Regions from separate parts of the Pseudoalteromonas sp. A757 genome, predicted to be linked through region 1. Evidence: predicted binding sites of a transcription regulator. Region 1 holds the regulator's gene; the other holds the start of a gene.
What was found. The regulator NrdR, encoded in region 1, represses ribonucleotide reductase genes. The targets are predictions, from matches to a motif close to AAACACNANATNTNGTGTTT.
Positions count from the first base shown of each region.

Region 2: nrdA (class 1a ribonucleoside-diphosphate reductase subunit alpha) is a predicted target of NrdR. The motif match lies at 4,144-4,163, and genes of this name have one in related genera.

Region 1 covers NZ_QNQN01000074.1:57,396-64,737, forward strand. The annotation lists gene ribBA (bifunctional 3,4-dihydroxy-2-butanone-4-phosphate synthase/GTP cyclohydrolase II) at 1-483, opposite strand, end outside; gene DRB05_RS19805 (riboflavin synthase) at 512-1,168, opposite strand; gene ribD (bifunctional diaminohydroxyphosphoribosylaminopyrimidine deaminase/5-amino-6-(5-phosphoribosylamino)uracil reductase RibD) at 1,170-2,282, opposite strand; gene nrdR (transcriptional regulator NrdR) at 2,279-2,728, opposite strand; gene glyA (serine hydroxymethyltransferase) at 2,814-4,070, opposite strand; gene thrC (threonine synthase) at 4,328-5,611, opposite strand; gene thrB (homoserine kinase) at 5,611-6,549, opposite strand; gene thrA (bifunctional aspartate kinase/homoserine dehydrogenase I) at 6,555-7,342, opposite strand, start outside.
Region 2 covers NZ_QNQN01000073.1:184,178-191,519, reverse strand. The annotation lists gene DRB05_RS18260 (YaeQ family protein) at 1-273, shown strand, start outside; gene yfaE (class I ribonucleotide reductase maintenance protein YfaE) at 336-608, opposite strand; gene nrdB (class Ia ribonucleoside-diphosphate reductase subunit beta) at 608-1,738, opposite strand; gene nrdA (class 1a ribonucleoside-diphosphate reductase subunit alpha) at 1,791-4,076, opposite strand; gene DRB05_RS18240 (HAD-IA family hydrolase) at 4,432-5,079, opposite strand; gene ubiG (bifunctional 2-polyprenyl-6-hydroxyphenol methylase/3-demethylubiquinol 3-O-methyltransferase UbiG) at 5,076-5,786, opposite strand; gene gyrA (DNA gyrase subunit A) at 6,052-7,342, shown strand, end outside.

The DNA of each region.
Region 1 (7,342 bases):
CACAGATGCAGGCTCCAATCCCGCCAAACGCGCTAAATCACATCCAGCTTCAGTATGGCCTGCACGCGTTAAAACGCCGCCTGGTTGCGCCATGATTGGGAAGATATGACCAGGTTGTACAATATCATCAGGTACTGCACCTTTGGCAACTGCAGCTTGCACTGTACGAGCGCGATCTGCCGCTGAAATTCCCGTCGTTACGCCTTTCGCGGCTTCAATAGACAAAGTAAAGTTGGTAGAGAACTGAGCGCCATTGGTTTTCACCATTAGTGGCAAGTTCAGCTGCTCACAGCGCTCCTGTGTCATGGTCAAACAGATTAACCCGCGACCATATGTTGCCATGAAATTAATTGCATCTGGTGTAATGTGCTCTGCTGCAATGATCAGATCACCTTCATTTTCTCGGTCTTCATCGTCCATCAAAATAACCATTTTACCGGCTTTAATGTCCGCGATGATTTCCTCAGCACTATTTAAACTCATAGTTTTCCCATTTTTACTTTGTCTGTGGCTACTTTATAAAGCCAGCTTTCGCCAATAGACTGGTTGTGAGAGTGGACTCGCTGGCAGCGCTTGGCTCACCCTGAATTAGTCTTTCGAGGTAGCGGGCGATTTGATCAACCTCTAAGTTTAGTTTTGACCCGACTTGAAAACCTGCAATCGTCGTTTCTTGCGCCGTGTGTGGCACTATGGTCAATTTAAAGCGGTTTTGTTCCACGGCATTGACCGTCAAACTGATGCCATCAATGGCAACCGAACCTTTATACGGAATATACTTCATTAGCGATGATGGCGCAGTCAACCAATAGTCAGTCGCTCTGGCATTAGCGGTTATCTCTACCACTTCAGCGATGCCATCCACATGGCCTGACACCAAATGACCGCCAAGGCGTGAAATCGGCTGCAGTGCCTTTTCAAGATTTACCTTTTGGCCTTGTTGGTACTCGGCAAAACGCGTCAAACTTAAGGTTTCGTTAGAAACATCGGCTTTGAAGCCATCATGAAACTTCTCAGTTACGGTCAGGCAAACCCCGTTCGTGGCAATACTATCACCCAAGTTTACATCGCTCATATCAAGAGATGTCGTGGTCACACGAACAATTAAATCGCCGCCCTTGAGCTGCAATTGAGTTAATGTTCCTGTTGCTTCGATAATACCTGTAAACATTTTACTTCTCTTTAGTCGCGATAAGTTTGAGATCAGGCCCCACTTGGCAAACGTCGCCAAACACTAACTCTGGTATTTGCGACATGGCACTCAATGGTGTGGTGTTAAACAGCCCTTTTCCAGCGCCAATTATTTTCGGTGCCAAATAGATGATATATTCATCAATTAGCCCTTGTTCATGCATTACTCCCGCAAGAGTGGCACCGGCCTCAAGCCAAACATAATTACAGTGCTTTTCAGCCAGCTTGTTGAGCACGGCTTTTAGGTCGAGCTTACCGTTGATTTCAGGCACGACAATTTGCTCTACGAAATGAGGCCATTGCACTGAATTATCAATAGTACGGCGGAAAATAATCACTGGAGATGCAATTGTAAATAGCGCAAGATCTGGTGTCAGACGATTTTGTGAGTCAATAATCGCACGTATCGGCTGGCGTAGCTCAGATTGAGGATAATCGGTGTCTTGCAAAAATTCTTCACGAACATTGAGTCTGGCGTTGTCTACCATAACCGTATCGGCTCCGGTCAAGACCACGCAACTTTGCGCGCGGTAGCGCTGTACGTCTAAGCGCGCTGCAGCTGAGGTTATCCACTTACTCTGGCCATTGTTTAATGCGGTTTTCCCATCAACAGAAGCGGCAAGTTTACAGGTCACGAACGGCACTCCATACTCCATTCGTTTCAAAAAACCATTATTTAGTGCCCTAGCTTGTAGCTCTAGCAAACCATAGGCTGTTGTAATGCCCGCGGCTTCTAACATTGCCAATCCACGCCCTGCAACCTGTGGGTTGGGATCAACCATAGCTGCAACCACTCTGCTGACGCCTGCGTCAATCAGACCTTTTGCACACGGCGGCGTTCTACCATAGTGACTACATGGCTCAAGCGTTACATAGGCTGTTGCACCAGCGGCTTTAGCTCCAGCTTGCTTAAGCGCATGTACTTCAGCATGGCCTTCACCTGCTTTTAAGTGTGCGCCTTCGCCGACAATTTCACCGTCTTTTACGATCACACAGCCGACGTTTGGGTTTGGTGTTGTGGTGTATTTACCGCGCTTTGCAAGCGCGATGGCACGGCTCATGTAATCATGGTCTTGCGCTGTGAACTGGCTCAATCCCCCAACCTCGCAATTTCTTCACCAAACTCACGGATATCTTCGAAAGAGCGATATACCGAAGCAAATCGCACATAAGCCACTTTATCGAGCTTTTTGAGCGCTTCCATAATACATTCGCCAATCATGTCGCTTGGTACTTCGCGTTCACCAGTACCCCGAATTTGAGATTTAATTTGGTGCACTACTTCTTCTATTTGTTCTGTGCTGACGGGACGCTTTTCCAGCGCTCGGTGCATGCCATTGAGTAACTTATCTTCATTGAACGGCTCTCTAGTACCATCTTGCTTTATCACGCGCGGCATTAAGAGCTCTGCGCCCTCGAAGGTAGTAAAGCGTTCGTGGCATAAAATGCACTCACGACGGCGACGGACTTGGTGGCCGGAAGCAACCAAACGTGAATCTATCACTTTGGTATCTTTGGCTGTACAGAATGGACAATGCATAGACGCTCTCGTTGACTCAAAAACAAAAAAGGCCGCTTGAATGCGGCCTTAATCATAACAAAAAACTGCTTTTTTGTGAGCGAAATTATGCGTAAACAGGTAATTTAGCGCAAATTGCTTTTACTTTTTCTTTCACTTGTGCCTGTACAGACTCATCGTTGATGTTGTCTAATACGTCACAGATCCAGCCAGCAAGCTCTTTCGACTCAGCTTCTTTAAAGCCACGGCGAGTGATCGCAGGAGAACCGATACGCAGACCAGAAGTAACGAACGGTGAGCGTGGGTCGTTTGGTACAGAGTTTTTGTTTACTGTGATGTTTGCACGGCCAAGCGCTGCATCCGCATCTTTACCTGTGATGTCTTTATCAATCAGGTCAAGTAGGAACAGATGGTTTTCAGTTTTGCCAGAAACCACTTTATAACCACGCTCCTGAAGTACCGCAACCATAGCTTGTGCATTTTTAACCACTTGCTCTTGGTATGACTTGAACTCTGGTTGTAGTGCTTCTTTGAACGCAACCGCTTTTGCAGCGATAACGTGACATAGAGGACCACCTTGGCCACCTGGGAATACCGCAGAGTTTAGCTTTTTGTAGATTTCTTCATCATCACAAGCAGAGATGATAAGACCACCACGAGGACCCGCTAGCGTTTTGTGCGTTGTTGTTGTTACAACGTGTGCATGAGGCACAGGGCTTGGGTAGATACCAGCGGCAACAAGACCTGCAACGTGCGCCATATCAACAAGTAGGTAAGCGCCTACTTTGTCAGCGATTTCGCGGAACTTAGCCCAGTCAACGATACCTGAGTATGCAGAGAAACCGCCGATGATCATTTTTGGCTTGTGCTCAAGTGCTAACGCTTCAACTTGCGCGTAATCGATTTCACCAGTTTCTTCGTTTAGACCGTACTGGATAGCATTGTACGTTTTACCAGAGAAGTTTACGTGTGAACCGTGCGTTAAGTGACCACCGTGAGCAAGGCTCATACCTAGTACAGTGTCATGTGGCTGAAGTAACGCTTGGAATACCGCCGCGTTTGCTTGTGAGCCAGCGTGAGGCTGAACGTTTGCGTAAGTCGAACCAAATAACGCATTGGCGCGGTCAATCGCAAGTTGCTCAACCACGTCAACGTGCTCACAACCGCCGTAGTAACGCTTACCTGGGTAACCTTCAGCATACTTGTTTGTTAGCTGAGAACCCTGCGCTTCAAGTACACGTGGGCTACAGTAGTTCTCAGAAGCGATAAGCTCGATGTGCTCTTCTTGACGTGAAGTTTCTGCTTCAATCGCTGCAAATAGTTCTGGGTCAAAATCTGCAATATTCATGTTACGTTCTAACATGGTTTCTCCTAGGTAAACGTAAGGGTATTTTTAAAGACAATCTAGCATCACAAGATAACCAGTTTGCCTATGAAATCAGCATGGGCATATTTAAGCAGGGATTGAATTTATTTCACACCCCTATCGCGATGATATTTTTTTATTTAAACATTAATATTTTAAATAAGACAACCTAAGTTGCATTTGAAAAGCTAATATAGTCTCGAAATTGACCTTATCTGAATGGGCATTCTACCCACCCAGACAAGCTCTCTGATTTAGTTGAGTTTTGCTAACATTGCTGCCTTCAAAGCATCATAATCCGCGCTAAGTGGCTCAGCTAAACATGGTTTTTGCAATGCATCGGCCAACGGTTTCGGCATATCAAGCTCCTGATTTAAAACACCTTCTACAGATTCTTTAAACTTCGCAGGATGTGCAGTGGCAAGGAAAATCCCGGTTTCATCCGCTTGAGAGTCCAGCGCTAATCCCTCGTAGGCTATCGCAGTGTGCGGCTCGGCCAAGTAACCTTTATCATGTAATTCTTGCATCACTGTTTGAGTGCGTGCTTCCGACACCGAACGTGAATAAAAGTCATGTTTGTTAAAATCCCCTCTTTCCAACATGATTTCAACTCGAGGCCAGTTATTAGGTTTACTCACGTCCATCGCATTAGAAAGTGACTCCAAAGTGTCGTTTGGTTGCCACTCACCCGAGGCGATGTAACGGGGCACTGTATCATTTTGGTTTGTCGTGGCACTTAACTTGGCAATAGGTAATCCAATCGCCGCTGCAATCATCGCTGCACAGACGTTACCGAAGTTACCACTTGGTACTGAAACATGTACTTTATCACGCTGAGACTTAGGTAATTGCGCTAGTGCTTCAAAGTAATAACACACTTGCGCTACTAAGCGGCTGATATTGATTGAGTTTGCCGAATTAAGACCAAGCTTTTGCTTTACCTCGTCATCAAGAAATGCTGACTTCACCATCGCTTGGCAGTCATCAAAGCTACCATCTACAGCATAACAATGAATGTTTTTCCCAAGTGTTGTAAACAGCTTTTGTTGAGCAAGGGAGATTTTGCCATGAGGATAAAGGATCACAACATCGACATTTTCTTTTTCATAAAATGCATGGGCAACGGCGGCGCCTGTATCACCACTTGTTGCCGTGAGGATAGTCACACGCTCACCTTGATTAAACATGCTAATGCATTCCGCCATAAAGCGGCCGCCAAAGTCTTTAAACGCTAATGTTGGACCATGAAACAACTCTAAGCAATGCTGATTCTTAGCAACTTCTACTAGCTTAGCCGGGAAATTAAAGGCGCGTTTTACCATCGCATCGAGCGTATCTTGTGGTAGTTCATCACCAATAAGGTGATGTAGTACCTTGGCACTACGCTCAGCAAAAGGTAATTCAAGTAATGCATCAACATCCGCAATACGCTCAAATGTAGGAGGAAAAAAGACCCCTTGGTTACGGCCTAAACCAATTTTTACCGCTTCTACAAATGAAACAACCTGATGTTCGTCTTTTAAATTCACTAATTTCATTACTTTTGATCCTTTAATTCTCTTGTGCCTTGCGCATCTAATCGGCAAATATGGCTAAAACCCGCTTCATTAATGTAATTTTGTTGCAACCACTGCTGCACTGCATTTGCCTGTTGCTCAGACTTACAAATGCTAAATAGCGTAGGCCCAGCCCCTGAAATGCTCACCAGCTCGGCACCGAGGGCTGGTAGCGCGTCTTTAGCTTCGTTAAAGCCGGCAATGAGTGGTGCTCTCGCTTCCTCGGCAATACTGTCTTTCATCATCGACAGTGCTTTGTCAAATTGACCTGACTGCATCAATAAGCAAAAGCCCGACAGTCGCTGGGCAAATTCCACCGTATCATGCAAAGAAAACTGCTGTGGTAGTGCTTGTCTTGCTTTCGCTGTATTCAACGCAAAGCCAGGGTATGCAATAACATAAAACCAGCTTTCATTATGCGCAACGCTGATTGCTTTACTTGGAATGCAGTCTGCTGTCAGTTGTAGCCCACCAAGGTAGCAGGGCGTGATGTTGTCGTAGTGACGACCACCACTGACCTTAGCTTCAAAGTCGGCCATCAACTCAATAAGCGCCTCTTGGCTTAATTGTGTATTAGCAAAATCATTGAGTGCAGCAAAAGCGGCAACCACAGAGCAAGCACTTGAACCTAGACCTGAACCAACAGGGAGCCCTTTATACAAGGTCATGGCAACCGCAGGCATGTTGGGTGCCACATGCTGTTTAAAGTGCTGTAAGCACTGAAACGCCAAATTATCTTTAGGATCGGCGGAGAGCTTTTCAGCGTATGGACCAATACAATTGAACGTATCACGCTCTGCGGCTTCAACGCTGACCTGATCACCCAGTAAACTGCCATCAATAGGCTGGAGTGCGGCGCCAAGGGCATCAAAGCCAACACAAAAATTGCCCATAGACGCTGGTGCATAAAATGTTTTCATAACTCCTACCTCGACAGCGTTTTTAGGATATCAGCAAATACGCCTGCAGAGGTTACCTCTGCGCCCGCGCCATAACCTCTGATCACAAAAGGCTTTGGTTGATAATATTGGCTTAAAATAGCCAGTGCGTTTTCACCATCGCGAATATCGTACAGAGCGTGCTCTTTATCTACCGCTTCAATGCCAACGCGGCATTTACCGTCTACGATTGAACCGACATAACGTAGCACTTGGCCTTGTGCGTTTGCCGCAGCAATACGTGCTGCGAACGCGTCGTCTAATTGCGGTAATTGCGCCATAAATTCATCAACATTGGCGCCCTCTGCAAACCCTTCAGGCAACACAGATTCAACTTCAATATCACTGAGTTCCAACGGCAGCCCCGATTCACGGGCTATGATAAGCAGCTTACGCGCGACATCCGTACCAGATAAGTCATCACGCGGATCTGGCTCTGTAAAACCGCTTTGTTTGGCTTTCTCTGTCGCTTCGGATAGCGATAAACCGTCCGACAATACGCCAAAGATATACGATAGCGAGCCAGATAAAATGCCACTGAATGAAAGCAGTTCATCTCCTGCGCCAAACAGCAGTTTAAGGTTGTCTAATACAGGGAGTCCGGCGCCAACGTTAGTTTCGTATAGAAAGTGACGGCGCTTAGCTAGTGCAGCTTGCTGCAGTGATTGATAATACTCATAGCTGCCAGTGTTAGCTTTTTTGTTAGCCGCAACGACATGAAAGCCCGCATTAAGAAAATCTAAATAGCCATCGGCAACGAACTGAGCTGCACTAC
Region 2 (7,342 bases), on a different contig from region 1:
ACTTACGAGGTTGAAGAGATACTTAAGTATGAAAAGCTTTATACTAAGGTCGTGGTGTTGTGTGCCGACGGTGAGCAATGGTTTGAAGAGCGTCGAGTGCAGTTACAGTTTATTGGTTCGCTATCTGTGTTTAGTATTCCCGCTGTTTTTGTGGCTGATTTGTGTGAAATGCTGACACGAAGTTTGCATTGGGATGTGATTCTTGAAAATGGGGCGCTGAGTATTACTGATAACGAGCACTATATTCGTGCTCAAATTACCAAGCTGATTTAACGCAGTGATAAGGGACAACGGCTACGGCTAGAGAACAAAGTATTCTTTTGAATTCATGCTATCTAGGGCAACTCTATTTTAATATGGCTTGTGGGTCTGCTACAGCACAATAAAATTTCTCCATCTCTCACAAAAGCAAGTGGCTCGTTCGCGTATTGTGTTTGCCCTTCGATGAGCTTGGCGCGGCAGGCGCCGCAAAAACCCTCGCGGCATTGATAGGGGACTTCAATATTTGCGGCTTCAAGGGTTTCGAGTATCGAAGACGAAGAAGCCACATATTCCAGTGGCTCCTCAATATTCTCAACCTGAATTAGGAAGGGTGGCTTTTCAACCATTACAGGTCGAAGTCGCCAAAGTCAGAGGCATCGACTTCAGAGTCGATTTGTCCAACAAGGTATGAGCTGATCTCTGCTTCCTGTGGTGCAACCTGAACATTGTCAGACACAAGCCAAGCATTGATCCACGGAATAGGGTTTGATTTAGTTTCGAATTGCGTTGGTAAACCAACTGCTGACATACGAATATTTGTGATGTACTCGACGTATTGACACAAGATATCTTTGTTCAGACCAATCATCGAACCGTCTTTAAATAGATACTCAGCCCATTCTTTTTCCTGCTCAGCGGCCTCAACAAACATCTTAATTGCTTCTTCACGACATTGCGCTGCCACGATAGACATTTCAGGATCATCTTTACCTTCTTGCATGATATTCAGCATGTGCTGTGTACCAGACAGATGTAGCGCTTCATCACGTGCGATTAGCTTGATGATTTTCGCATTACCTTCCATAAGCTCGCGCTCAGCAAAAGCAAACGAACAGGCAAAACTTACGTAGAAACGGATTGCTTCTAAGATGTTTACAGACATGATGCAAAGATATAGGAGCTTTTTAAGTTCAAACAAGTTAATGACGACCGTTGTGCCGTTAATTTCATGTTTGCCTTCGCCGTACTGATTGTAAAGGCTCACTTTTTCAATCAGTTCGTCGTAGTACTTGGTAACTGCATCCGCACGTTCAACAATTTTGTCATTGCCCACGATGTCATCAAAGATCAATTCTGGATTTTGCGTTACATTACGAATAATGTGAGTGTAAGAGCGACTGTGAATAGTTTCACTAAATGCCCAAGTTTCGATCCAGGTTTCAAGCTCAGGAATGGAGACAATCGGTAAAAGCGCAACGTTTGGAGAGCGGCCTTGAACACTGTCTAGCAATGTTTGATATTTTAGGTTGCTCAAAAAGATATGTCTTTCGTGCTCAGGAAGTGCCTGAAAGTCCAACCTATCTTTACTTACGTCTACTTCTTCTGGACGCCAGAAAAACGATAGTTGCTTTTCAATTAGCTTTTCGAAAATAGGAAACTTCTGTTGGTCGTAGCGAGATACATTAACAGTCTGTCCAAAAAACATCGGTTCTTTTAATTGGTCGTTATGATTTCTGCTAAACGTAGAATATGCCATAAATGTGTTACTCAATACCTAAAAAAGCGGGTGAAGACCACCCGCATAAAAGTTATATCTTACAAGCGCCGCCTTCACAACCATCGTCTTCTGCTTCTGGTTTTAACTCATCTTGAGCATCTGAAGCACCGTCACGGGTGTTATGGTAGTAAAGCGTTTTAACACCAAGTTTGTATGCGGTGAGTAAGTCTTTGAGCAATAGCTTCATAGGAACTTTACCCGCTTCAAACTTACTTGGATCATAATTGGTATTTGCAGAGATAGTTTGATCGATGAACTTTTGCATAATACCAACTAATGCAAGGTAACCATCGTTAGATGGAATATCCCAAAGTAGCTCATAGTTATCTTTGAGGCGGTCGTACTCTGGTACTACTTGCTTCAAGATACCATCTTTACTCGCTTTAACACTGATATGACCACGAGGTGGTTCGATACCGTTTGTTGCGTTTGAAATTTGTGATGATGTTTCAGATGGCATCAAGGCAGACAACGTTGAGTTGCGCATACCGTGTTCTTGGATACTTGCTCTTAGTGAATCCCAATCCAGATGCAATGGCTCTTCGCATACTTTATCAAGATCACGCTTATAAGTATCTATTGGCATAATACCTTGTGAGTACGTCGTTTCGTTAAATTTAGGACAAGCGCCGCGCTCTTTTGCCAATTCATTCGAAGCTTTCATCAGATAGTATTGAATGGCTTCAAATGTTTTATGTGTTAGGCCGTTAGCGCTACCGTCGGAGTACTTAACGCCATTCTTTGCAAGGTAATAAGCAAAGTTAATCACACCGATACCCAGTGTACGGCGTCTCATCGTTGCATTGTACGCAGCAGGTACGGGGTAGTCTTGATAGTCTAATAAGTTATCAAGTGCGCGAACCGCAAGCTCAGCTAACTCTTCTAACTCGTCTAGAGACTTGATGGCACCCAAGTTAAATGCGGAAAGCGTACATAGTGCAATTTCACCTTCAGGGTCGTTTACGTGGCTTAGAGGCTTAGTCGGTAGTGCAATTTCAAGACATAGGTTTGACTGGCGGATCGGTGCAACCTTAGAGTCAAACGGACTGTGTGTATTACAGTGATCAACGTTTTGTAGATAAATACGACCAGTGCTCGCACGTTCTTGCGCAAACATTGAGAATAACTCAATCGCTTTAATGCGTTTCTTACGGATAGATTCATCTTGCTCGTACTTAACATACAGTTCTTCGAATTTATCTTGATCTTCAAAGAATGCGTCGTAAAGACCAGGCACATCTGATGGACTAAATAGCGTGATATAGTCATCTTTAATTAGGCGGCTATACATGGTTTTGTTGAACTGCACGCCATAATCCAGATGACGCACGCGGTTCTCTTCAACACCACGGTTATTTTTTAGTACTAATAGGTTTTCAACTTCAAGATGCCAAAGCGGGTAGAATAGGGTCGCTGCGCCACCACGTACACCACCTTGAGAACAGCTTTTAACAGCCGTTTGGAAGTGCTTATAAAACGGAATACATCCTGTGTGATACGCTTCACCATTTCTGATTGGGCTACCTAGCGCACGAATACGACCAGCGTTAATACCGATACCAGCGCGCTGACTGACGTATTTTACAATCGCAGAAGAAGTTGCGTTGATTGAATCTAGGCTATCAGCACATTCTATAAGTACACATGAGCTAAACTGACGTGTCGGCGTACGAACACCCGCCATAATTGGCGTAGGTAATGAAATTTTGAATGTTGAAACTGCATCGTAGAATCGCTTTATGTAATCTAGACGCGTTTCTTTCGGGTAGTTTGCAAACAGGCTAGCAGCTACAAGAACATATAAGAACTGAGCACTTTCGTAGATCTCACCTGTTACGCGGTTTTGTACAAGGTATTTACCTTCCAACTGCTTAACAGCTGCATAGCTGAAGTTCATATCTCGGCTATGATCGATGTAGTTGTTTAGCTCATCAAACTCTTCTTTTGTGTAATCGGTAAGAAGATGCTGATCATAGCGCTTGTCTTCAACCAGCTTTACCACATGGTCGTGTAAGTGCGGCGGCTCAAAACAGCCATAGGCTTTCTTACGCAAGTGGAAAATAGCCAAACGAGCGGCTAGATACTGATAATCTGGAGACTCTTTTGAGATCAGATCGGCTGCAGCTTTAATAATCGTTTCGTGGATATCACCAGTACGAATACCGTCATAAAACTGGATGTGTGACTTTAATTCAACCTGAGAAACTGAGACGTTATCTAGGCCTTCTGCCGCCCATGTAATGACACGATGGATCTTATCTAGATCTAACGGTTCTTTGCGACCGTTTCTTTTGCATACAGATAGCTGTTGGTTCATGTTATGTGCCTGTATTCCTTAGGAACGCGCTTTAGATATCGCACGAATATAAAATTGTTTAGCAAACCACCACTATATATGGTGCCCTAGTGGCTAGGGATCACAAGATAGTGGGGTTGACGTGAATTTGCAAGAGAACAACTCTGGCAGAATTGTGGATAAGTTTGGGATAATTTACTTATGTAAGTGTCCACTAACCTATGACAATCCACTTATCTGCTCACAAAGAAAAATCAACAGAAAGATGATGCTTTTCAGCAAAAATAAAAAAAAATTCTAACTGATTTTTTTCTACACAAATTCGTATCTATTATAGCAAAAACACAATATATGGTGTTTTATTTTTCTATCAACACTAAATATGCGATAGCGTGTCTAATGGGTTAGTAAGATAGAGATCCGCATGCCAAGACTTTGCTTCGGCTTCAGATGGAATGAACCCCCACATTGCTGCTGCACTAATCATTTTTGCAGATTTCGCAGCAATAATATCTCGCTCAGCGTCGCCAACATAAATACACTGCTCAGGTGAGACCCCCAATTTTGATGCCACTAACAGTAAAGGCTCTGGATGAGGCTTGGCCACCGCTAGTGTATCTCCGCATACTACTGTCTCGATCTTTGCAAGTTCAGGGATCTGCTTTAGTAGCGGAAGTGTTAAAAACTCAGGTTTGTTTGTCATGATCCCAACCTGAATCTCTTTTTCTGCAAGTGCCGCTAATAACTCACCAATCTGCGCAAAGCATTGGGAATGTACTGACAGGTTCGCAAGGTAGTAATCGAGTACCCCCTGACGTAATACCTGAGTATCGTAGCGCTGTAATGACTCACCAAACCCTACTTGCAACATCGCTGCTACGCCGTTTGAAATCGCACTGCTATATACTTGTTTTCCGACAGTAGGCATTTTGTTAGCAGTTAAAACGTGGTTTAGTGCAGCGCCCAAGTCATCACTGGTATCCAGCAAGGTGCCGTCTAGATCAAATAGTACCGCTTGGATCATACTAGCTTCTCAAAGTGTAGAATGTAGTTAACCGAAACGTCTTTAGTTAAGGTAAATGTTTTGCCGATAGGGTTGTAGTTAATCCCTGTTGCCGCTCTAACTTTGAGGTCGTACTTTTCAGCCCAAGCTATTAAGGTAGACGGGCGAATAAACTTATCATGCTCATGCGTGCCTTCAGGAACCATTTTAAGCAGTTTTTCAGCAGCGACAATAGCCAGTAAATACGCTTTTGTGGTCTTGTTTAAGGTAGAAAAAAATACATGACCGCCGGGCTTAACTAATTGTGAGACAGAACGAATAATGGATTCTGGATCTGGTACGTGTTCTAACATTTCCATGCAAGTTACTACATCGAATTCGCCATGGTGTAAGGCTGCGAATTCTTCTACTGGCACTTTCTGATAGTCTACTTTAACGCCGACCTCTAGCGCGTGAAGCTTTGCGACATTGAGCGGTTCTTGTCCCATATCGATACCGGTTGCATTTGCGCCCAGCTTAGCCATGCTTTCTGTTAAAATCCCACCACCACAACCGACATCCAATACTGTTTTTGCAAATAGGCCTTCACATTTATCGTTAATAAAGTCCAATCTCAATGGGTTAATATCGTGTAATGGTTTGAATTCTCCCTCTCGGTCCCACCAGCGCTCTGCTATTTCTTCAAATTTAGCGATTTCATTAGGGTCTACATTTTGATGTTCGGTCATAAAAAACTTCCTCGTCGAATTGAGCGCATTATAAAGGGGATTAGATAAAAATAGCACCTGTAAAACGGTAAAAAGTGTGTTAGCATGCTTGACGAATTTTATAATAAACAAAGCCCCCGCTGATACTCTGAGGCAATTCGGCTATTTTTCGAAGCGCGTTTAATTGGCGCTTCAGCAGAAAAAGCAATTTGATATTCAGATAGCATCTCAACACAAGTTGTAGTGTGACACAAAAGGGGTGGACACTGAAGGAAAGTGGAGTCAAATGTCTGATCTCGCCAATGAAATCCTGCCAGTCAATATCGAAGATGAATTAAAAAATTCATACCTAGATTATGCAATGAGTGTAATCGTAGGTCGTGCATTACCTGACGTACGTGACGGCCTAAAGCCAGTTCACCGTCGTGTATTGTTCGCGATGAATGAACTTAAAAATGACTGGAACAAACCATATAAAAAGTCAGCTCGTGTAGTTGGTGACGTAATCGGTAAATACCACCCGCATGGTGATAGTGCGGTTTACGATACTATTGTACGTATGGCTCAGCCTTTCTCTCTACGCTATATGCTCGTAGATGGACAAGGTAACTTTGGTTCTGTCGATGGTGACTCTGCAGCTGCGATGCGTTATACCGAAGTACGTATGGCGAAAGTCGCTCACGAGTTACTTGCTGACCTTGAAAAAGAAACCGTTGATTATGTACCAAACTACGATGGTACAGAGCAAATTCCAGATGTGTTACCAACTAAAGTGCCTAACTTATTGGTGAATGGTTCATCTGGTATTGCGGTTGGTATGGCGACCAATATTCCGCCTCACAACTTAACCGAGGTGATCAATGGCTGTTTGGCTGTGATCCAGAATCCAGACATCACTATTGAAGAGTTAATCGACTATATTCCGGGTCCAGATTTCCCGACAGCCGCCATTATTAGCGGTAAGAATGGCATCGAACAAGCCTATAAAACAGGCCGTGGTAAGATCTACATCCGTGCGAAAGCTGAAATCGAAGTTGATGAGAAGACTGGCAAAGAAACTATCATCGTTCATGAAATTCCTTACCAAGTTAACAAAGCAAGACTAATCGAAAAGATTGCAGAGCTTGTTAAAGATAAAAAGGTTGAAGGGATCAGTGCACTACGCGATGAGTCGGATAAAGACGGTATGCGTATCGTTATTGAGATCAAGCGTGGTGAAGTAGGTGAAGTTGTACTAAACAACCTATACGCTCAAACACAACTACAAACTGTGTTTGGCATCAATATGGTTGCACTAGACAATAACCAGCCTAAGTGTTTCAACCTGAAAGAAATGCTTGATGCGTTTATTATTCACCGTCGTGAAGTCGTAACGCGTCGTACTGTATTTGACCTGCGTAAGGCGAGAGACAGAGCGCACACGCTTGAAGGCCTCGCAATTGCGCTAGCCAATATTGACCCAATCATTGAGCTTATTCGTAAGTCACCAACACCAGCAGAAGCAAAAGCTGCGCTAACCGCGCGAGCTTGGGATCTTGGTAACGTTAAATCAATGCTTGAGCGCACTGGCGAAGAAA